4 regions of the Mesorhizobium sp. L103C131B0 genome follow, and region 3 is predicted to be linked to each of the others. Evidence: predicted binding sites of a transcription regulator. Region 3 holds the regulator's gene; each other region holds the start of a gene.
What was found. The regulator PhoB, encoded in region 3, activates phosphate uptake and scavenging genes when phosphate is short. The targets are predictions, from matches to a motif close to TGTCATNNANCTGTCAT.

Region 1: a site for PhoB is predicted at 1,961-1,977, ahead of X730_RS144180 (LTA synthase family protein). Genes of this name have one in related genera too.
Region 2: a site for PhoB is predicted at 3,408-3,424, ahead of X730_RS143000 (PhoX family phosphatase). Genes of this name have one in related genera too.
Region 4: a site for PhoB is predicted at 2,893-2,909, ahead of ugpB (sn-glycerol-3-phosphate ABC transporter substrate-binding protein UgpB). Genes of this name have one in related genera too.

Annotation. Positions count from the first base shown of each region.
Region 1 covers NZ_AYXC01000014.1:26,898-32,451, reverse strand. The annotation lists gene fabG (3-oxoacyl-[acyl-carrier-protein] reductase) at 5-742, opposite strand; gene fabD (ACP S-malonyltransferase) at 803-1,750, opposite strand; gene X730_RS144180 (LTA synthase family protein) at 2,028-3,956, shown strand; gene rpsF (30S ribosomal protein S6) at 4,269-4,769, shown strand; gene rpsR (30S ribosomal protein S18) at 4,769-5,017, shown strand; gene rplI (50S ribosomal protein L9) at 5,284-5,554, shown strand, end outside.
Region 2 covers NZ_AYXC01000015.1:116,430-121,983, forward strand. The annotation lists gene urtB (urea ABC transporter permease subunit UrtB) at 1-1,231, opposite strand, end outside; gene urtA (urea ABC transporter substrate-binding protein) at 1,344-2,654, opposite strand; gene X730_RS143005 (hypothetical protein) at 2,967-3,362, shown strand; gene X730_RS143000 (PhoX family phosphatase) at 3,480-5,393, shown strand; gene X730_RS142995 (GMC family oxidoreductase) at 5,456-5,554, opposite strand, start outside.
Region 3 covers NZ_AYXC01000010.1:128,060-133,613, reverse strand. The annotation lists gene X730_RS146930 (ROK family protein) at 1-1,096, shown strand, start outside; gene phoB (phosphate regulon transcriptional regulator PhoB) at 1,127-1,816, opposite strand; gene phoU (phosphate signaling complex protein PhoU) at 1,833-2,537, opposite strand; gene pstB (phosphate ABC transporter ATP-binding protein PstB) at 2,579-3,403, opposite strand; gene pstA (phosphate ABC transporter permease PstA) at 3,421-4,737, opposite strand; gene pstC (phosphate ABC transporter permease subunit PstC) at 4,734-5,554, opposite strand, start outside.
Region 4 covers NZ_AYXC01000005.1:234,377-239,930, reverse strand. The annotation lists gene ugpE (sn-glycerol-3-phosphate ABC transporter permease UgpE) at 1-554, opposite strand, end outside; gene ugpA (sn-glycerol-3-phosphate ABC transporter permease UgpA) at 564-1,448, opposite strand; gene ugpB (sn-glycerol-3-phosphate ABC transporter substrate-binding protein UgpB) at 1,520-2,830, opposite strand; gene X730_RS152585 (EAL domain-containing protein) at 3,304-5,554, shown strand, end outside.

The sequences.
Region 1 (5,554 bases), on a different contig from region 3:
CCTGTCAGATCATGGCCATGCCACCGTTGACATGGATGGTCTGGCCGGTGACGTAGGCTGCCTCGTTGGAGGCGAGATAGGCGACGGCCGACGCCACTTCAACACTCGTGCCCATGCGGCGCGTCGGGATCGCGGCCATTATCGCGTCTTTCTGCTTGTCGTTGAGCTTGTCGGTCATGGCCGATTCGATAAAGCCCGGGGCGACGCAGTTGACGGTGATGTTGCGGGTGGCGATCTCCTGCGCCAGCGACTTGGAAAAGCCGATCATGCCGGCCTTGGAGGCGCAATAATTGGTCTGGCCAGGATTGCCGGTGACGCCGACCACCGAGGTGATGTTGATGATGCGGCCATGGCGGCGGCGCATCATCGGATGGGTCAGCTCGCGGGTGAGCCGGAACACGGCGGTGAGGTTCACCTCCAGCACGCTGTCCCAATCCGCGTCCGCCATGCGCACGAACAGGCCGTCCTTGGTGATGCCGGCATTGTTGACCAGTATGTCGACGCCTTCGAGTTCGGCTTCGGCCTTCTGGCCAAGCGCCTTGACCTCGTCACGGTCGGCTAGATTGGCCGGGAACAGCTTTACCCGGTCGCCGAGTTCGCCGGCCAGGGTCTCCAGTTTCTCGATGCGGGTGCCGTGCAGGCCGACAATGGCGCCTTGCGCATGCAGCACCCGGGCAATCGCCTCGCCAATGCCGCCCGATGCGCCGGTGACGAGCGCCTTGCGGCCGGTCAGTTCGAACATTTTCTTCTCCTGATCTTAAGGGAACACCCTTCCCACGGGAGGGGTTGAATCGCCAGTGGATTATGCAAGCGCGGCCAGCGCCGCCTCGACATCTGGCGGCGTGCCGACGGCGGATGTGGCGATGTCGCGGTTGATCCGCCGCGCCAGGCCGGAAAGCACCTTGCCGGCGCCGATCTCAAACAGCGTGGCGACGCCGTTGGCGCCGAACCACTCCACCGTTTCGCGCCAGCGCACGCGGCCGGTGATCTGCTCGACCAGGCGGCGCGCGATCTCGTCGGGGTCGCTGGTCGGGGCTACAGTGACGTTGGAGACGACGGGCACGACCGGTGCATTCTTGGTCACGTCGGCCAGCGCCTCGCGCATGACATCGGCCGCCGGCGCCATCAGCGCCGAATGGAAGGGTGCGGAGACCTGCAGCATCAGCGCCCGCTTGGCGCCCTTTTCTGTGCACAGTTTCGCGGCGAGTTCCACCGCCGCCCTGGCGCCGGAGATCACCAGCTGGCCGCCGCCATTGTCGTTGGCGATCTGGCAGACTTTGCCGGATCCCGTTGCGGCCTCGGTGCAAGCGGCTTCGACGTCGGGCTGTTCCAGTCCGATGATCGCCGCCATGGCGCCCTCGCCGGCCGGCACCGCCGCCTGCATGGCGTTGCCGCGGATGCGCAGCAGCCGGGCAGCATCGGCGACCGAAACGAAACCGGCCGCGGCAAGGGCGGAATATTCGCCGAGCGAATGACCGGCAACGTAGGCAACCTTGTCCTTCAGCGAAAAGCCGCGCGCTTCCAGCGAGCGGATCGCCGCCAGCGAGACCGCCATCAGCGCCGGCTGGGCATTGGCAGTCAGGGTCAGCGCCTCTTCCGGGCCTTCCCAGATCAGTTTCGACAGCTCTTCGCCCAACGCATCATCGACTTCCTCGAACACCCTGCGTGCCTCGGGGAAGGCGTCGGCGAGGTCCTTGCCCATGCCGACAGCCTGGCTGCCCTGTCCCGGAAAGGTGAATGCGACGGCCATTTGGGCGCTCTCCAGCGGCTGATTTTTCCTGCCTGTGACGCAAGGCGGACCGTCAAGTCAAGCCCGGAGGCGGCATTTCGGCTCTCGCTTGAACCGGAGCTGACCTCGAGTCCCTGTTCCCAAAGGCTTTTTGCCGATCACACCTGATGAAAACCGCTCACGAATCGTTTGCTGGCTCTTCTTATTTTCGCCACAGGCGCTAGCTTTTGCATGACAGTTCTATGACAGAACGGTGGCGCGAGTGGAAATACGCGTTGCTTGGGCCGGGGGAAGAGACGTGGCTAGGATCAGGAAGGGCGCGGCCGTACCCGCGCCACAATTCTTGGAAGACGATCCGTCCACCGGCTACCTGCCGGGGCGCAGATGGCCGGTCATCCGCTACGGTCTGGTCACGCTGCTTGCCTCCGCCATCCTGGTGTTCGCCATCGAATGGATCGTGCGCGGCGACTTCTTCGGCACGGTCGACTTCTTCCTGCAGCCATTCAAGCCGGGCTGGACCACCATCATTGTCTTTGCATTGGTGCTGATGGGACTGGACGCCGTGCTTGGCCGCAGTCACCAGAGCCTGATGATCGTGGCGCCGCTGACGCTGGCGCTGGCCTTTGTCGGGCATCAGAAGTCGCATTATCTCGGCGATCCACTCTACCCAACCGATTTTCTTTATTCGCGCCAGATCATGGCACTGATGCCGCTCCTGGTGCGCGAACGGCCCTGGACGGCGCTCGCCATGGCGGTCGGCATCGTCGCCGGCCTGTCGCTGCTGATCTATGGCTGGCGGTTGTGGCGCCGCAAGGTTCCGATCCTCAGCCGCAAAGGGCGGCTGGCGCGGCTGACGCTGGCAGTGCCGCTGCTCGCCTTCTTCGTCTCGATCATGGACTACGCCACCTTCTCGTGGACCCGCGACCGGCTGCAGATCATCCCGATCATGTGGGACCAGAAGGAGAACTACGCCTCCAACGGGTTTGCGCTGGCCTTCGCGCTCAACGTGCCGATGGCGCATGTCTCGGCGCCGGCGGGCTATTCCGACAAGGCGATCGACGCGATCGACAGGCCTGATGTGGCGGCCTCGGTACCGGATGAGAAACCCGACATCATCGTGGTGATGAGCGAATCTTTCTGGGATCCGACCAAGCTGCCCGGCGTCACAATCACGCCTGACCCGATCCCCAATGTGCGGGCGCTGCGTTCCGGCTATATGTTCTCGCCGGAATTCGGCGGCATGACCGCCAACATCGAATTCGAGGCGCTGACCGGCTTTTCCAATGCCTTCCTGCCGGCGGGCTCGATCCCCTACCAGCAATATGTGCGCACGCCGACGCCGTCGCTGGCGACCTTCCTGAAAAGCGAGGGCTACCGGGCGCGCGCCATCCACCCGGGCACCAACTGGTTTTGGAACAGAGGCGCCGTCTATGCCGATTTCGGCTTCAACGATTTCCGCTCGGAAGAGACGCTGCCGCCACTGGAAAAGCGCGGGCCGCTGGCTTCCGATGCCTCGATGACCGACGAGATCATCGCAGAGGCCGACGCCAGCGAGCGGCCGGTGTTCTTCTTCGCCGTCAGCCTGCAGAACCACGGTCCCTACGAGCCGTACCGCTATTACAATCCGACCCACAAGGTCGCGGCGCCGATCAGCACATGGGCGCGGGAATCGCTGCTCAGCTATGCCGAAGGCTCCGCCGATGCCGATCGCGGCCTCGAGCGGCTGATCGAATGGGCGAAGAAGCGCGACCGGCCGACGGTCATCGCCTTCTTCGGCGACCATCTGCCGCCGCTCGGCCCCGTCTATGTCGAAACCGGTTACCTGAAGGACAATGTCGCGCCGCGCAAGGAACCGACGCCGGCGGCGGCACTGGAGCATCATCAGACGCCGCTGGTCATCTGGTCTAACCGTACCGGTCCGGCGCAGGATATGGGCGCCGTGAGCCCGGCCTTCCTGCCCTACCACATCCTGACAACGGCCGGGATCACGCACCCCTACTACACCGGCTTCCTGGGCGCGCTGCGCGAACGCTATCGCGTCGTCGACCGCAATCTGCTTTTGACACCGTCAGGTGAGGCCACGCCGGACTGGGCGCGGCAGAAGGACGTTGATCCGGCGATCAACGATTACCGCCTGCTGCAATACGACATGATGTTCGGCAAGCGTAAGGCGGCTCCGGATTTCTTCCCCGAAACGATCAACGGTGGTACCCCGCATACGAGTTGATGCCTGGTATTTTTCCAACCCTGCGACGCCAGGACGCTGTCCGGAGCATGCGTTACCCTTGCCTTCCAGACAATTTGCTATATAGACGCCCGCAATCTGCCGGTCCTTGCTGGGGGCTGAACGGAGGGCCGGAGGTTTTACCCAAAACCTTCGTGTGAAGCCAGAAGCGCTTCCGCCTCCCGTGTCTCCGCTCTCGACCGTCTCGAAATGCTCCTTTCTTCCCCGCCCCTTCGGGATCAGCGGGTCAGAGAAGTTGCAGAGGCTTTTGCCGCGAGGATCCGGGAGAGAAACGAAGAAAGGCACTGAACCACTATGGCTTTATACGAACATGTGTTCCTTGCCCGGCAGGACCTCTCGCAGCAGCAGGTCGATGCGCTTGTCGAACAGTACAAGGGCGTCATCTCCGCAAATGGCGGGTCCGTCGGCCGGGTCGAGAACTGGGGACTGAAGTCCCTCACCTACCGGGTCAACAAGAACCGGAAGGCTTACTACACGCTTATGGACCTCAACTGCCCGCCGGCAGCGCTCAACGAGATGGAGCGCCAGATGGGCCTGTCCGAGGACGTGCTGCGTTTCCTGACCGTCAAGGTCGAGGCGCATGAGGAAGGCCCGTCGGCCATGATGCAGAAGCGCGAAGAGCGCTCGGAACGCGGCGGCTTCGGCGACCGCGACCGTGGTGATCGTGGTCCGCGCTCGTTTGGCGACCGTGACCGCGGCGACCGTGGCGATCGTCCGCCGCGCTCATTTGGCGACGCCGGTGGTGATCGTGGTCCGCGCCGTCCGCGCGAAGGCGTTGAAGGAGGTGCAGAATAATGGTCGACATCAATCAGATCCCGACCCGGCGCCCGTTCCATCGCCGCCGCAAGACCTGCCCGTTCTCTGGCGCCAACGCGCCCAAGATCGACTACAAGGACGTGCGTCTTCTGCAGCGCTACATTTCCGAGCGTGGCAAGATCGTGCCGTCGCGCATCACCGCCGTAAGCCAGAAGAAGCAGCGCGAACTCGCCAAGGCGATCAAGCGCGCCCGCTTCCTCGGCCTGCTGCCCTACGTGGTTCGCTAAGACTTTCGAGCAGGCGGTTCGCCGCCTGCTTCCTTCTCCCACGGCGACGGGCGCCGCAGGGGTAATTTGATGATGCATGTCGTTGTCCCAAAACCGGGACCACTCTTGGCGACGTGCATTGAAATCCCGAGTTGAGGTGAAAAGCCTCTAACTGCCGCGACAGGCAGGACAGCGACACCGGCGCCAAGGCGCTCAGAGCTTCCTGACCTGTTCCATTCAATTCGGCGCCGATCCCGCGGTCGGTGCCCAGACGAAGGAATAAGACCATGCAAGTGATTCTTCTCGAACGCGTTTCCCGCCTCGGCCAGATGGGCGATACCGTCAAGGTCAAGGACGGCTTTGCCCGCAACTTCCTCTTGCCGCAGGGCAAGGCGCTGCGCGCCAACGAAGCCAACAAGAAGAAGTTCGAAGGGCAGCGCGCGCAGCTCGAAGCGCGCAACCTCGAGCGCAAGTCGGAAGCCAGCCAGGTTGCCGAAAAGCTCGACGGCAAGAGCTTCATCGCCGTGCGTTCGGCCGGCGAGACAGGCCAGCTCTACG
Region 2 (5,554 bases), on a different contig from region 3:
CCCAGGGCGTGCGCTTCATAACAAAGAGCAGCACGCCGAAGACGGTGAGCGCGAAGACCAGGATCCAGAGGCGGTTCCAGGTGACGGCGAGTTGGCCGACATCGAACGATCCCGACATCCAGGAGGGGTTGCCGACCTCCTGGTTGGTCGGTCCGAAGATCGAGCGCACCGCCTGCTGCAGGACAAGCGAGACGCCCCAGGTTGCGAGCAGCGTTTCCAGCGGCCGGCCGTAGAGGAAACGGATGACGCCGCGCTCGATGATCAGGCCGACGGAAGCGGCAACCAGGAAGGCGAGCGGCAGCGCGATCACCAGCGACCAGTCGAACAGGCCGGGGAATGAGGTTCGGATCACCTGCTGGACGACGAAGGTGGTGTAGGCGCCGAGCATCACCATCTCGCCATGCGCCATGTTGATGACGCCCATGACGCCGAAGGTGATGGCGAGGCCGATGGCGGCCAGCAGCAGCACCGAGCCAAGCGAGATGCCGTACCATATGTTCTGGCCGGCATCCCACAGCGCCAGGCTCGAATTGATGCTGGCGATTGCCGCCGTCGCGGCATCCTTGACCGCGCCTTGCGCATTGGCCTCGACCGCGGTGAGCAGCGAGACCGCGTCGCGGTCGCCGCGCGCGCCGATCAGGGCAATGGCGGCAAGCTTGTCGGCCTCCGGCTTGTCGGAGACCAGCACCGATGCCGCGCGCGCCTGTTCGAACAATGCCTTGACCTTGGCGTCGGTCTCGGCGGCGATGGCTGCATCGAGCGGCTCGATATTGGCGGCATCGGGGGTCTTGAACATGGTGTCGGCGGCGGCGATGCGGACAGAAGGATCTTTCGCGCGCAACGTCAGCGTTCCCAGTGCATCTCGGATGACACGACGCAGCGTGTTGTTGACCTTGATCTTCGTGATGTCGGCCTTGGGGGCGTCGCCGGCTTTCTCGCCACTCAGCGGGTCGAGCAGCGTGACGCTGTCGGCGGCCTCACTGCCGACGAAGACGGCTGAATCGGCTTTACGGATGTAAAGGTTGCCTTCGGCGAGCGCTGCAAGCGGGCGCTCGACCAGCGGATCGCCGGTGGCGGCAAGTTCGCGCACGACGGCCTCAGTGGCGGCAAAGCCCGTGCTCGTGGCGAATTTGGCGACGATGGCGCGCAGATCGGCTTCGGCTGCGTTCGACGGCAATAGGCTTGCCACCAGGAACACCAGCATGAGGCCGAGAGTGCGCAACAGGATCATCCGTTCAGATACTCTTCTGTGGGGAAATTCCGCGTCCGGGCGGGCTGAAGCGCCCGGACGCTTGGCGGTACCGATCGTGGACGCGTCCACGATCGGTCGGCCCCGGGAGGGATCAGTTCGTGCCCTTGCCGCCGCATTTGCCGGTGGCAACGTTGAAGTTGCCGCAGGACAGAGGCGCGCGCCAATCCGAAATCAGGTCCTTGGAATCGGGCAGATAGTCGGACCATTCGTCGCCCATCACGAGGCCGGGCGTCTGCGACACGGTCTCGAACTGGCCGTCGGCCTGGATCTCGCCGATCAGCACCGGCTTGGTGATGTGATGGTTCGGCATCATGGTCGAATAGCCGCCGGTGAGGTTCGGCACGGACACGCCGACCATGGCGTCGATGACCTTGTCGGGATCGGTGGTGCCGGCCTTTTCGACCGCCTTCACCCACATGTTGAAGCCGATATAGTGAGCTTCCATCGGGTCGTTGGTGGTGCGCTTGTCATTCTTGATGAACTTGTGCCAGTCGGCGATGAACTTCTTGTTTTCGGGTGTGTCGACGCTCTCGAAATAGTTCCAGGCAGCGAGATGGCCGACCAGCGGCGCGGTATCGAGACCGGCCAGTTCTTCCTCACCGACCGAAAAGGCCATGACCGGGATGTCCTCGGCCTTGATGCCCTGGTTGCCGAGTTCCTTGTAGAACGGAACGTTGGCGTCGCCATTGACGGTCGAGACGACGGCGGTCTTCTTGCCGGCCGAGCCGAATTTCTTGATTGCGGAGACTTCGGTCTGCCAGTCGGAGAAGCCGAACGGCGTGTAGTTGACCATGATGTCTTCGGCGGCGACGCCCTTGGCCTTCAGATAGGCCTCGAGGATTTTGTTGGTGGTTCGGGGATAGACGTAGTCGGTGCCTTCCAGCACCCAGCGCTTCACCGAGCCACCGTCCTCGCTCATGAGATAATCGACGGCAGGAATCGCCTGCTGGTTCGGGGCGGCGCCGGTGTAGAACACGTTGCGCTCGCTTTCCTCGCCCTCATACTGGACGGGGTAGAACAGGATGTTGTCGAGTTCCGAGAACACCGGCAACACCGATTTGCGCGACACCGAGGTCCAGCAGCCGAACACGGCGGCGACCTTGTCCTTCGAGATCAGCTCGCGCGCCTTTTCGGCAAAGAGCGGCCAGTTGGAGGCCGGATCGACAACGACCGCCTCGAGCTTCTTGCCGAGCAGACCGCCCTTGGCATTCTGCTCTTCGATGAGCATCAGCATGGCGTCTTTCAGCGTCGTCTCCGAAATCGCCATGGTCCCCGACAGCGAATGCAGAATGCCGACCTTGATCGTGTCTTCGGCGGCCTGGGCCGGAGACGACATCGACAGGCCGGCGGCGACCACGCCGGCCGAAAACATTTTTGTTATTGTGGAGAAATTACCCCTCATACCGAAGACTCCCAAGCTGTTTGATTGCACCGCGATAATGCAATGCAACTGCCGTGCCAAACGCAAAGGCGCCGCTCACGAAGATGGAATAGCCGAGCGTTATCAGCCGGTTGGTATATTAGCCTCGAGAAAACAGTGGTAGCCGGCGAAAATTGATTGAGGCAAATTTGCGCAGCGCACATGGCTTTTGCCTAATTTTTGCCCAATTGAGACAAATGCCTAGTTTTTGATCTCCGGCCGTGTGTTCCGGGCTAACAATGTTGCGGTACCGCGCAAAAATAGGGCAAGCTCGCCCTTCAAAAGAGTGACGTCATGACATCTCGCACCTCATGCATTTCCGGCATCCTGCTGCTGATGGCAACGAGCGGCGCCGCGCGCGCCGATTTCAGCGAGGGCAAGCTTCCGGACGGCACCTATCATTGCGAGGTCTATTTGCTCGGCGCCTTCCTCAACCTCGGCGACATCACTATCAAGGGCAATGTCTATAGTGGTCCGGTGACATTCGGCACCGCGACGCAAGGCTACAACTATCAGATGAATGCCAATGGCGAGATCACCTGGCTCGGGCCGCTGGGCGGCTATACCACCGGTGGCAACTCCGTCTCCATGACACAGGCAACACTGGACGGCGAGACCGCCCCGTCATTCGACATCATTCTGAAGCAGCCCGACGGCGCCTTCACCGCCTCGACCTGCACCAAGGGCTGAGCGATGCGTAGTGCCGCGCCCAGTTGCGGCAAAACCTTCCTCTTATGTCATGTGAATGTTGCCTAGGCAGACTAGGGCAACGGTGCGCCGTAACATCCACCCTGAGAGGCAGACACCATGGCCAATGCACCGTCTTCATCCTCCCCCGTCATCCGCGAAATCATTGCCGAGCGCGTCTCGCGCCGGTCTCTTTTGAAAGGCAGCCTCGCCTCCGGCGCGCTGATTGCCGGCGGCAGCTTTGTCGGCTCCTTGTTTGCCGGCGAAACGCATGCCGCCACAGCGCAGTCGACGCTCGGCTTTCCCGAGCTGAAACGGGTCTACGGCAAGACCCATGCCGCCGCCGAAGGCTATGAGACGACCATCGTCGCGCGCTGGGGCGACCCGCTTGCAGCCGGCCTCGCCGAATTCGACGGCAACAAGGTCGCGGCGGAGGAACAGGAAAAGCGCTTCGGCTACAATTGCGACTACATCGCCTTCATGCCGCTGCCCAAGGGCACGGTGAATTCCGATCATGGCCTGCTCTGCGTCAACAACGAATACATCTCGCCCAATGTGATGTTTCCGGGGATGACCGAGGGCGATGCCGGCAAGACGATGACCAGGGAACAGGTCGATCTCGGCATGGCCGCGATGGGCCATTCGATCGTCGAGGTGCAATTGAAGGACGGCAAGTGGGCAAGCGTGGCGGACAGCCCGCTCAACCGCCGCATCACCGCCAACACCGAAATGACCGTTTCCGGACCGGTTGCCGGCCATGCGCTGATGAAAACTTCGGCCGACCCGACTGGCACGAAAGTGCTCGGCACCAGCTATAATTGCAGCGGCGGTTTCACCCCCTGGGGTACGGTGCTGACCTGCGAGGAAGGCGTGTCCGACATTTTCGGCGGCGACCCGAAAAAGGCGCCGACTGCCGACCTGCTCGACCGTTACGGCTTCGACGGCTCCGACATCTATGGCCGCGGCCGCTTCCATGACCGCTTCAACCTCGACAAGGAACCGAACGAGGCCAACCGCTTCGACTGGGTGGTCGAGATCGACCCTTACGATCCTCAGTCCAGGCCGGTGAAGCGCACGGCACTTGGCCGCATGTCGCATGAGGCCTCGACCGTGGTCCTCAACAAGGACGGCCGCGTTGTCGTCTATATGGGTGACGACGACTATTTCGAATATATGTACCGCTTCGTCTCGGCCAAGGCCTATGACAAGGCCAACCCGGCCTCCGGCGCCGATCTGCTCGACGATGGCGTGCTGTCGGTCGCCCGCTTCGATGCCGATGGCTCGATGACGTGGCTGCCGTTGGTGCACGGCCAGGGCAAGCTTACCGTCGAGAACGGTTTTGCCGACCAGGCCGAGGTGCTGTTGAAGACGCGGTTTGCGGCAGATGCGCTCGGCGCCACGCCGATGGACCGGCCCGAGGACATCGAGACCAATCCGGTGACCGGCCGCGTCTATGCGGTGATGACCAAGAACAAGAAGCGCGACCAGTCAAAGGTCAATCCGGCCAACACGCGGCCGGAAAATCTCTGGGGCCATATTGTCGAACTGATCCCGCCCGGCGGCCGCGGCGCCGACGCCGACCACACGGCCGAAAACTATGCCTGGGACCTGTTCGTGCTCTGCGGCAATCCCAGGGATGCCAAGGTCGGCGCCACCTTCCATCCGGATACGTCGGACAATGGCTGGTTCGTCTGCCCCGACAACATCACCTTCGATCCGGCCGGGCGGCTGTGGGTGGCGACGGACGGCGCCAATGATTTCGACCTGCCGGACGGCGTCTATGGCGTCGACACCGAAGGTGCGGCGCGCGGCCTGCCGAAGCTGCTGTTCACCTGCCCGCACGGCGCCGAAGCGACCGGCCCGTGCTTCACGCCGGACGGCTCGACTTTGTTCCTGTCGGTGCAGCACCCTGCGGAAGATGCAGAGACGCTCGACAAGGCGCAGACGCTGTGGCCCGACTTCAGGGATGGCCAATTGCCGCGGCCGTCCGTCGTCGCCATCCGCCGCAAGGACGGACAGCCGGTCGGCGCATAGTGTCCTAGGGAAAAGGGCGGAACGCGCCATGCGCGTTCCGCGTAGCGATCCGGGAGGACGGCTCAGATCGTCTTGGCCGACATTTGCGAAGCGATGTATTCGGCCTGGCGGATAGCCAGCGACACGATCGTCAGCGTCGGATTTTCAGCCGCACCGGTGGT
Region 3 (5,554 bases):
CTCGTCTGATCTAATTCAAGAAGGCATCCTGATTGAAGGCAAGCCTGGCGAGACCGGCTCGCTGAAACGCGGCCGGCCGCAGGTCGGCCTTGGCCTCAACCCGGAAGCGGCGGCGGTCATGACCGTGGTGCTGTCGCTGAACTTCCTCTCCGTCACCGTCATCGACTATGCCGGCCAGGTGGTCGCGGAAGAACAGCGCCGGCTCGACACGCTGACCATGCCGCGCGACGAGCTGATCGGCGAATGCGTAGCAATCGTCGGGCGGCGTCTCGCGGACCCGGACCTCGATGTCCAGAGCATCGCCCGCATTGCCATGGGCATCCAGGGCATCACCGATTCGCAGGCGCGGGCCATGCTGTGGTCGCCAATCACGCCACTGACCGACATTGCCTTCGCCGACATGTTGGAAGCGGAATTCGGCATTCCTGCCACCATGGAGAACGACTGCAATATGATGGCGGTGGCCCTGCAATGGCGCCAGCCCGAGCGCTACCGCGACAATTTCATCGCGATCCTCTTGTCGCACGGCATCGGCATGGGGCTGGTGCTGAAAGGCGAACTGTTCACCGGCACCCATTCCTCGGGCGGCGAGTTCGGCCACATGATCCACCGTCCGGGCGGCGCGCTCTGCCGCTGCGGGCGGCGCGGCTGCGTCGAGGCCTATGCCGGAAACTACGCCATCTGGCGCAGCGCCAAAATGATGAGCGAAGATGCCGAGCCGGTCGATATCGGCGACGCTGATATGCGCGCACTCGCCGCGCGCGCCCGCGAAACCGATGGCCCGGAGCGCGAAGCCTATCGCAAGGCCGGTGAGGCGCTCGGCTTCGGCCTCGGCAGCCTGTTTGCGCTGATCGACCCGGCGCCTGTCGCCATGGTTGGCGTCAGCGCCGCCGCCTTCGACCTGATCGAGCCGGCATTGCGCGAAGCGATCGCCCAGACCGCCGGCGGCCAGCACTCGAAGTCGATCTCCTTCGACACCGAGCCCAACGAGCTGCCGCTGATCCGCGAAGGCTGTGCCATGCGCGCGCTCGGCTTCGTCGATCAGGAGATTTTCGCGCCGGGCATTCAGGCCAAATCCGGCAAGCATGTCGCCTGAATGGCCGGCAACGGCGCGACGCGCAGCATCCTAGTCTTCCCTGATCGCGTAGCCGGCGCCGCGAATGGTACGGATGACATCCGGCATGCGGCCGTTGTTGACCGCTTTGCGTAAGCGCCCGACATGGACGTCGACGGTTCGCTCGTCGATGTAGATCGTCTCGCCCCAGACATTGTCGAGCAGTTGGCTGCGCGAGAACACGCGGCCGGGATGGCGCATCATGAATTCGAGCAGCCGGAACTCGGTCGGTCCGAGCCTGATCTCGCTCTTCTTGCGGTAGACACGGTGCGACTCGCGGTCGAGCACGATGTCGCCGACCTTGAGCACGCTGGACAGCACTTCCGGCTTGGCCCGGCGCAGCAGCGCCTTCACGCGCGCCATGAACTCCGGCGTCGAGAATGGCTTGACCAGATAGTCGTCGGCACCGGTGGACAGGCCGCGCACGCGATCGCTTTCCTCACCGCGCGCGGTCAGCATGATGATCGGCAGCCGCTCGGTTTCGGGCCGCACTCTAAGCCGCCGGCAGAGCTCGATGCCGGAAACAGCGGGCACCATCCAGTCGAGCACCAGGAGATCGGGCACGTTTTCCTGCAGGCGGATCTCGGCCTCGTCGCCGCGTGTCACCACCTCGACGTGATAGCCTTCGGATTCGAGGTTGTAGCGGAGGAGCACGCCTAGCGGCTCCTCGTCCTCCACGACCATGATGCGTGGCGCGATCATAGGCAGTTCACCCTCATCAGGCCGGCGTGGCCATCGCCGTCTCGTCCTGCTTCGGACGATTGGCGGGCAATTGCTGGCCGGTCAGCACATAATACGCATTTTCGGCGATGTTGGTGACATGATCGCCGATGCGCTCAAGATTCTTGGCGCAGAACAAGAGATGCGTGCAGGCGGTGATGTTGCGAGGGTCTTCCATCATGTAGGTCAAGAGCTCACGAAACACGGACGTGTATTTGACGTCGATGCGCTCGTCGTCATTCCTGAGTTTTGCAAGAGCTGCCGCATCGGTGGCGGCATATTCCTCGACGACGCCTTGCACCTGGATCAGCACCAGCTGCGCCATGGCATCGATGGAGTGCGAGAGGTCGCGCGGCGTGACGCTCAAGCCCACGGTGCCGACGCGTTTGGCGATGTTCTTGGCGAGATCGCCGATGCGCTCGAGGTCGCCGGCCATGCGGATCGAGCCGACCACGGCGCGCAGATCGTTGGCCATCGGCTGGCGCTTGGCGATCAGCGTGATGGCGCGGTCGTCCAGTTCGCGCTGGCGCGCATCCATGATGGCGTCGTCGGAAACGACACGCTGTGCCAGCGCATTGTCCGAATTGAGCAGCGCCCTGGTCGAGCCGCTGACCATCGAGCCTGCCAGATCGCCCATGTCGCGGATCAGCTTGCTGATCTGCCCGAGCTCTTCATCGAAGGAGGCGACGGTATGTTCACCCATGATCTTGGTCCTCGTGCCTGAAAATTCACCCGCCGGACGGCTCAGCCGAAGCGGCCGGTAATGTAGTCCTGGGTGCGCTTGTCGTCGGGGTTGGTGAACATCTTGTCGGTGGCGCCCTCCTCGACGAGATAGCCGAGATGGAACATCGCCGTGCGCTGCGACACGCGCGCCGCCTGCTGCATCGAGTGGGTGACGATGACGATCGTGTAGTTCTGGCGCAGTTCGTCGATCAGCTCCTCGACACGGGCGGTGGCGATCGGATCGAGCGCCGAGCAGGGCTCGTCCATCAGGATCACCTCCGGCGACACGGCGATGGCGCGCGCGATGCACAGGCGCTGCTGCTGGCCGCCGGACAGGCCGGTGCCGGGCTCCTGCAGGCGGTCCTTGACCTCGTTCCAGATCGCCGCCTTCTTCAGGCTCTGCTCGACGATCTGGTCCATGTCGGACTTGCGCTTGGCCAGCCCATGGATGCGCGGGCCGTAGGCGACGTTCTCGTAGATCGACTTCGGGAACGGGTTGGGTTTCTGGAACACCATGCCGACGCGGGCGCGCAGTTCGACGACATCGATGTTCTTGTCGTAGATGTCGTCTTCATCGAGCGTGATCTTGCCGGTCACCCGCGCCAAATCGATGGTGTCGTTCATGCGGTTGAGGCAGCGCAGGAAGGTCGACTTGCCGCAGCCGGACGGGCCGATCAGCGCCGTCACCTGGTTCTGACGCACGTCGAGATTGACGTCGAACAACGCCTGCTTCTCGCCGTAGAAGACGCCGACCTTGTCGCCGCGCATCTTGATGACTTCGTTCGACTTGGCGTTCATTTTGTCGCCCACTGCATTCTCAAGGGACTGTTCGGTCATGATGTTCATACCAAATTGCCTTTTTTCTACCAGCGCCGCTCGAAGCGGCGCCGGAGCACGATCGCGGTGATGTTCATGGCCATGAGGAAGACGAGCAGGATGATGATGGCGCCGGACATGCGCTCGACAAAAGCGCGCTCAGCCTCGTTTGCCCACATATAGATCTGAACCGGCAGCGCGGTCGCCGGATCGAAAGGCGTCGTCGGATAATCGGCGACGAAAGCGACCATGCCGATCAAGAGCAGCGGTGCTGTCTCGCCGAGCGCACGCGCCAGGCCGATGATGGTGCCGGTAAGGATGCCTGGGGCGGCAAGCGGCAGGATTTGATGGAACACCATCTGCATCTTGGAGGCGCCGAGACCTAGGGCCGCCGAGCGGATCGACGGCGGCACCGCGGCGAGGGCGGCGCGCGTGGCGATGATTATGGTCGGCAATGTCATCAAGGTCAGCACCAGGCCGCCGACGAAGGAAGCCGAGCGCGGCATGCCGAGGAAGTTGATGAACACGGCAAGGCCAAGCAGACCGAAGACGATCGACGGCACCGCCGCGAGATTGTTGATGTTGACTTCGATCAGGTCCGTAAAGCGGTTCTTCTTGGCGAACTCCTCCAGATAGATGGAGGCGGCGACGCCGATCGGCAGCGCCAGCAACAGCACGATCACCATCATGTAGAACGAGCCGATGATCGCCACGCCCATGCCCGACGTTTCGGGCCGGCTGGAGGCGCCATAGGTGAACAGGCCGGTGTTGAAATGCTCGGCCATCACGCCGTCGGCTTTGAGCTTGTTCATCCAGTCGATCTGCTGGTTGGACACCTTGCGGCGCGCTTCATCGACGCCGAGGTCGATCTGGCCCTTGAAGGCCGAGTCGAGGTTCGCGGCAGCCAGGATGTCGACGTCACGCGTCCTGCCGATCACCGACGGATCGGCGGAGACGATGTCGCGCAGCTGGACGCGGGCGCCTTCCGACAGGAAGCCCTTGAGCTTCAGCATCATCGGCTTGTTGGCCGGATCGATGCCGAGCTTGGCCACCAGCGCGTTTTCGGCGAGCTTGGGATAGTTCGCCTTGATCAGCACGGTAGGGTCGGTCGCGCGCTTGCCGGAGGGATCGATCACCTTCTCGTCGAAGGTGACCGGCAGCGTCACCGTCGTCTGCCAGAAGGCGGTGTAGCCTTTCGAGACGATGGTGATCAGCATGATGGCCAGGAACGCCAGGCCCACCGAGATCGCAATCACGCCATAGATGCGGAACCGGCGTTCGGCGGCATAGCGCGCCTTCAGCCCGATGTCGCGGCGCGGTCGCGCGACGGCGCCCGCCATCGTGTCCAGGGGGATGTCGGTCATTCGTACTGCTCCCGGTACTTGCGCACGATGTAGAGGGCGACGATGTTCATCACCAGCGTCAGCGCGAACAGCGTCAGGCCGAGCGCGAAGGCGACCAGCGTCTGCGGCGAGTTGAACTCGAGGTCGCCGGTCAGCTGGTTGACGATCTTGACGGTGATGGTCGTCATCGCCTCGAACGGATTGGCCGTCAGATTGGCGGCGACGCCCGCCGCCAGCACGACGATCATCGTCTCGCCGATGGCGCGCGACGCCGTCAACAGGATGGCGCCGACGATGCCGGGCAGTGCCGCCGGCAGGATCACCCGCTTGATCGTCTCGGAGCGGGTGGCGCCGAGGCCGAGCGAGCCGTCACGCATTGCGCGCGGCACCGCGGTGATGATGTCGTCGGACAAAGAGGACACGACCGGGATCAGCATGACGCCCATCACCAGACCGGCGGTGAAGATGCTCTGGCCCTGGATGAAGGGCGAGCCGCCGGTGAGTGCCGCCGACAGGTCGCGCAAGAACGGTCCGAGCGTGACAACGGCGAAGATGCCGTAGACGATGGTCGGAATGCCGGCCAGCAGTTCCAACGCCGGCTTGACCACCGAGCGCACACCGCGCGAGGCATATTCGGACATGTAGACCGCCGACATCAGCCCGACCGGCACTGCGACCAGAAGCGCGACGGCGGCGATGTAGAGCGTGCCGGCAAGAAGCGGGATCAGGCCGAACTGACCCTGGCTGCCGCCGGAACCGGCGGCGGCGAAACGCGGATCCCACACCGTGCCGAAGAAGAAGCTCATCGGCGATACGCTCTCGAAGAAGGTGATCGTCT
Region 4 (5,554 bases), on a different contig from region 3:
GGTCCGGCGCCGTCGACACGCGCCGCTTCCACCAACTCACCTGGGATGGTCATGAAGAACTGGCGAAACAGAAGCGTGGCGGTGGCCGAGGCGATCAGCGGAATGATCAGGCCGGCATAGGTGTCGATCATGCCGAGATCGACCATCACCTTGTAGGTCGGCAGGATGCGCACCTCGACGGGAAGCATCAGTGTGATGAAGATCAGCCAGAAGAAGACCATCCGAAGCGGAAAACGGAAGAACACGATCGCATAGGCCGAAAGGATCGAGATGAAAATCTTCCCCACCGCGATGCCGAGCGCCATGATCGTGGTGTTGAGCAGCAATCGGCCGACACTGACGCCGCCGATGCGGCCGACACCGCCGAACAGCGCCTCGCTGTAATTATTCCAGACCTGGTCGCCGGGCAAAAGAGGCAATGGCGGCTTGAGGATGGTCTGCAGCGTCTGCGTGGAGGCAACGAAGGTGTAGTAGATCGGGAAAGCGACGATCAGGATGCCCAGGATGAGCACGGCGTGGGCGATGAGGGCGCGAAGCGGGGACTGACCAATCATCGCTCGCGCTCAACCGTAGTGGACTTTGCGTTCCACATAGCGGAACTGGATGGCCGTGAGTGAGATGACGATGACCATCAGGATGACCGACTGCGCGGCCGAATCGCCGAGGATCAAATTGACGAAACCGTCATTGTAGACCTTGTAGACCAGCGTCTCGGTGGCCTTGCCCGGCCCGCCGCCGGTGACGGCATGGACGATACCGAAAGTGTCGAACAGCGCATAGACCGTGTTGACGACCAGCAGGAAGAAGGTCGTCGGCGCGAGCAGCGGGAAGACGATGGTCCAGAAGCGCTTCGTCTCCCCGGCGCCGTCCATGGCCGCCGCCTCTATCAACGTCTTCGGCACCGCCTGCAGCCCGGCGACGAAGAACAGGAAATTGTAGCTGATCTGCTTCCAGGCAGCCGCAGACACCAGCAGGATCATGGCTTGGTTGCCGTTAAGCAAAGGATCCCAGGCAATGCCGAGACCTCTCAAGGCGTAGGCCAGCGAACCGATCGAGGGGTTGAACAGAAACAGCCACAACATGCCGGCAATCGCCGGCGCCACCGCATACGGCCAGATCAGCAGCGTGCGATAAAGGCCTTTGCCGCGCACCACCTTCTCGGCCATGACGGCAAGCAACAGGGCCACACCCATGGCGACCATCGCGGTCGCCAGAGAGAACACCAGCGTAACTTTGATCGAGTTGAGGTAGGCCGGGTCGGCCAGCACCTTGCGAAAATTGGCGAGCCCGACGAACTTGCTCTTCAGCCCGAACGGGTCTTCCCTAAGCATCGACTGGTAGAGCGCCTGCCCCGTCGGCCAGTAGAAAAAGATCAGCGTAATGGCGAGTTGCGGCGCCACCAGCAGGTAAGGCAGGGTCTTGTTGGGAAAGACGACGCGTGGAGACAGTGTGGATCCTTCGCTGTTCAGGAAGTCGTCCACGCGGGTCCGCGTGGACGAGGTTCAACTGACAAATCGCTTCAATTTCCGATCGCTTCCTGAATCGCCTTGTTGCCGCGTGCGACCGCGTTGTCGAGCGCCTGCTGCGCAGTCTGCTGGCCGGCCAGCATCTTCTCGAACTCCTCGTTCTCGATGTCGCGCACCTGCGGCAGGTTGACGAGGCGCACGCCCTTCGAGTTCTCGGTCGGCGCCTTGCCCAGCATCTGCAGGATCGGCGTCTCACGGCCCGGATTCTTGTCATAGAAGCCGGACTTCTTGGTCGCTTCATAGGCAGCGAGCGTCACCGGCAGATAACCCGACTTCTGGTGCAGATACTCCTGCACTTCGGTCTTGGAGAGGTAGGAGAAGAACGCCGCGACGCCCTTGTATTCCTCGTCCGATTTGTTGCCGAACACCCACAGGCTGGCGCCGCCCGGCGTGGTGTTCTGGGGCGCGCCCTTGGCGTCACTATCATAGGGAAGCTGGCCGATGCCGTAGTTCATGCCCGACTTGACGATGTCACCGAGACCCCCCGACGATTCGGTGAAGATGCCGCATTCGCCGGCAAGAAAGATCTGCTTGGCTTCGGAGGTACGGCCGCCATATTTGAAGGTGCCATCCTTGGCCATGTCGGCGAGCGCCTGGAAATGATTGACGAAGATCGGCGCATTGATCTTGAGCTCGACGTCGGTTCCGGCAAGTCCGTTCTGGTTGGTGCCATAGGAAACGTCGTTCCAGGCCGCGAAGGCCTCAAGGTGGATCCAGGTCAACCACGTCGAGGTATAGCCGCAGGAAGCGGCGCCGCTCGCCTTGATCTTCTTGGCGGCTTCCCACACCTCGTTCCAAGTCTTTGGCGGGTTGTTCACATCAAGCCCGGCCTTCTGGAAAATATCCTTGTTGTAGTAGAGGATGGGCGACGAGGAATTATAGGGGAAGGACAGCATGGTCCCGTCCGGCTTCGAATAGTAACCGACGATGCCGGGCAAATACTGGCTCTTGTCGAAGGTCACGCCGGCGCTGGTTAGCACATCGGCCACCGGTTTGATCGCACCTTCGGCTGCCATCATGACGCCGGTACCCACGTCGAACACCTGGATGATGTCGGGCGCTTGCCCCGCACGATAGGCAGCGATGCCGGCATTCAGCGTTTCGGGATAGGTGCCCTTGAAAACAGGGAGAATTTCATAGTCGCTCTGGCTGGCATTGAAATCCTTGGCGATCTTGTCGACCACCTCGGCATTCGCGCCGGTCATGGCATGCCACCAACTGATCTGGGTGGCGGCGAAGGCGGAGGTGGTGGAAAGCAGGGTCAAGGTGGCGGCAACACCGGCCGCAAAGCCGAACAACTTCATGTTTCATCTCCCGTTTGTCATTGGCGAAAGGGGCACTCCCGCAAAGGCAATATGTGTCGCTGATGACAATCGGACAACGGATTTGTTGCTGTTTCGTGAATTTCATACCCGGCTAACTTCGCGCCCCCTCGCTCTGCAACGAGGACAGAGAGAAATGCCAAGCCGGCTCAGCGATACATGGGCGCGGTGGGCCTGCGACGATCGCCGACCGCCGGCGATGCATGAAGGGCCCCCGTGACAGCGCCACGCACCTGTACCATGCGGCCGCCATACCGGCGCTCGGCCAGATCGAGATGGTAGAGCGGCATCGCGCCAAGCGCTGCTGTGACCCTGTCTGGAATGAGACAGGATCGCCGCAAGGTACAACCCGAAAAACCCGCTGTAGTTGTAGCTCGCATAACCGATTCTTCGTCAAGCGCGACATACTAATCAAGTGGACGGCTTGATTGCTGTGGGAGAGCAGGTGGGGCGAGATGCTGACGGTCTATAATTGTATCGTGCATGAGCACGATCTGAGACTGGTCGCACTGGCAGCGCTCATTTGCGGTATTTCTTCCTTCTCGGCGGTCAACCTGCTTCGCCATGTCGACCGCTCGAGCGAGCGCAACCGCTATACCTGGCTGATGATAGCAGCCACTTCCACCGGCTTCGGTATCTGGGCGACGCATTTCATCGCAATGCTTGCCTTTTCTCCCGGAATCCCCAACGCCTACAATACGGAAATGTCGGCGCTTTCGCTCGCCGGTTCCGTCGCCCTGACCGCCGCGGGCATGTGGATCGCCACCTTGCGCCGGGGCATCGACTACCCTCTGGTCGGCGGCGCGGTCCTCGGCGCCGGTATCGCCGCCATGCACTATATCGGCATGGCCGCCTTCGAGGTCGAAGGGCGCATCGTCTGGAACCCGCTGCTGGTCGGCGTCTCGGTGCTGACAGGCGTCACCCTCGCCGCGCTGGCGCTGCTGGTCGTGTTGCGACGGCCGTCCATGCAGGCCACAATCGCCGCCGCCATCCTGTTGACGCTGGCGATCTGCAGCCTGCACTTCATCGCGATGGGCGCGGTGTCGATCTTCCCGGACTCCTCCATCGAGATATCGCAGTTCACGGTCGAACCGGTGTCGCAGGCCTTCGCCGCCGCTGCAGTCAGCATGGCTATCCTGGTGCTTTCAGCCGCAGCATTGTGGATCGACCTGCGTTTCCGTCGTCACAAGCTCGAGGCAGAGCGCATGCACGGCCTCGCCAACGCCGCCGTCGAGGGGCTGATCGTCTGCGACGGCGCCCGCATCGTCAGCGCCAATGACAGCATCGCGGCACTCACCGGCATTGCGCCGGAAGTGCTGAACGCGATGCTGCTTGGCGACCTCTTCGGCGAACGCACCGCGGCCGGCATGTCCGACTGCAGCGGACAGGCACAGGAAGCCGAACTCAGAGCCCATGACGGCGCCACCATCCCCGTCGAACTTATCGCTAGAAGCATCGACTATTGCGGCAAGCGGCACAGCGTGGTCGCCGTGCGCGACATCCGCGAACGCAGGAAGGCCGAGCAGGAGATCCTGCGCCTCGCCCATTTCGACCCGCTGACCGGGCTCCCCAACCGCCGCAGTTTCTCCGGCCGGCTCGAGGCCGAAATTGCCGCAATGGACCGCGGCGGCAAGGGTGGGCATCTTGCGCTGCTGCTGCTCGACCTCGACCGCTTCAAGGAAGTGAACGACCTGTTCGGGCATGGCGCCGGCGATGCCATGCTGCAGAAGGTGGCGCTGTGCGCCTCCGCCGTGCTCCGCCACGGACAGATGCTGGCGCGTCTCGGCGGCGACGAGTTCGCCATCATCGCTCCGAACCTTCCCGATCCGCAGGCGGCCGGCCGCATCGCCGAGGCGGTGCTGGCGGCCATGCGCGAGGAAAACCGGCTGTCGGTCGGTGGCGGGCTGGTGTCGGCCAGCATCGGCATTGCACTTTATCCGCTCGACGCCGATGAGCCGACACTCCTGGTCAGCCACGCCGACACCGCGCTCTACCGCGCCAAGGCCGAGGGCAAGGACACCTACCGTTACTTCGAGGCCTCGATGGGCGCCGAGGCGCGAGACCGGCGCGTGATGGAGCACGAACTGCGCCAGGCCATGGCGCGCGATGAGTTTCGCCTCGTCTACCAGCCACAAAAGGAGATCAGCAGCGGGCGGATGGTTGGGTTCGAAGCGCTGATCCGCTGGCGCCATCCACAGCGCGGCGACGTGTCGCCGGCGACCTTCATCCCGGTGGCCGAAGACAGCGGCGTCATCATCCAGATCGGCGAATGGGTGCTGGCGACGGCCTGCGCCGAGGCAGCGCGCTGGAAGAACCCTCTCACCGTCGCGGTCAATGTCTCGGCGGTGCAGCTCCACAATCCGAATTTCAGCCGCAAGGTGCATGAAGTCCTGCTCGGCTCCGGCCTGACGCCCGGCAGGCTCGAACTCGAGATCACCGAAACGGCGCTGGTCAAGGACATGCCGCGCGCGCTGGCGACCTTGCGCCAGGTGAAGGCGCTTGGCGTGCGTGTGGCGATGGACGATTTCGGCACCGGCTACTCCTCGCTGTCCAATCTCCGCGCCTTCCCCTTCGACAAGATCAAGATCGACGGCTCATTCATCAAATCAGTCGACAGCAACGGCCAGGTGGCAGCCATCGTGCGCGCCGTTCTGGGGCTTGGCCGCGGTCTCGGCCTGCCGGTTCTGGCCGAGGGCGTCGAGACGC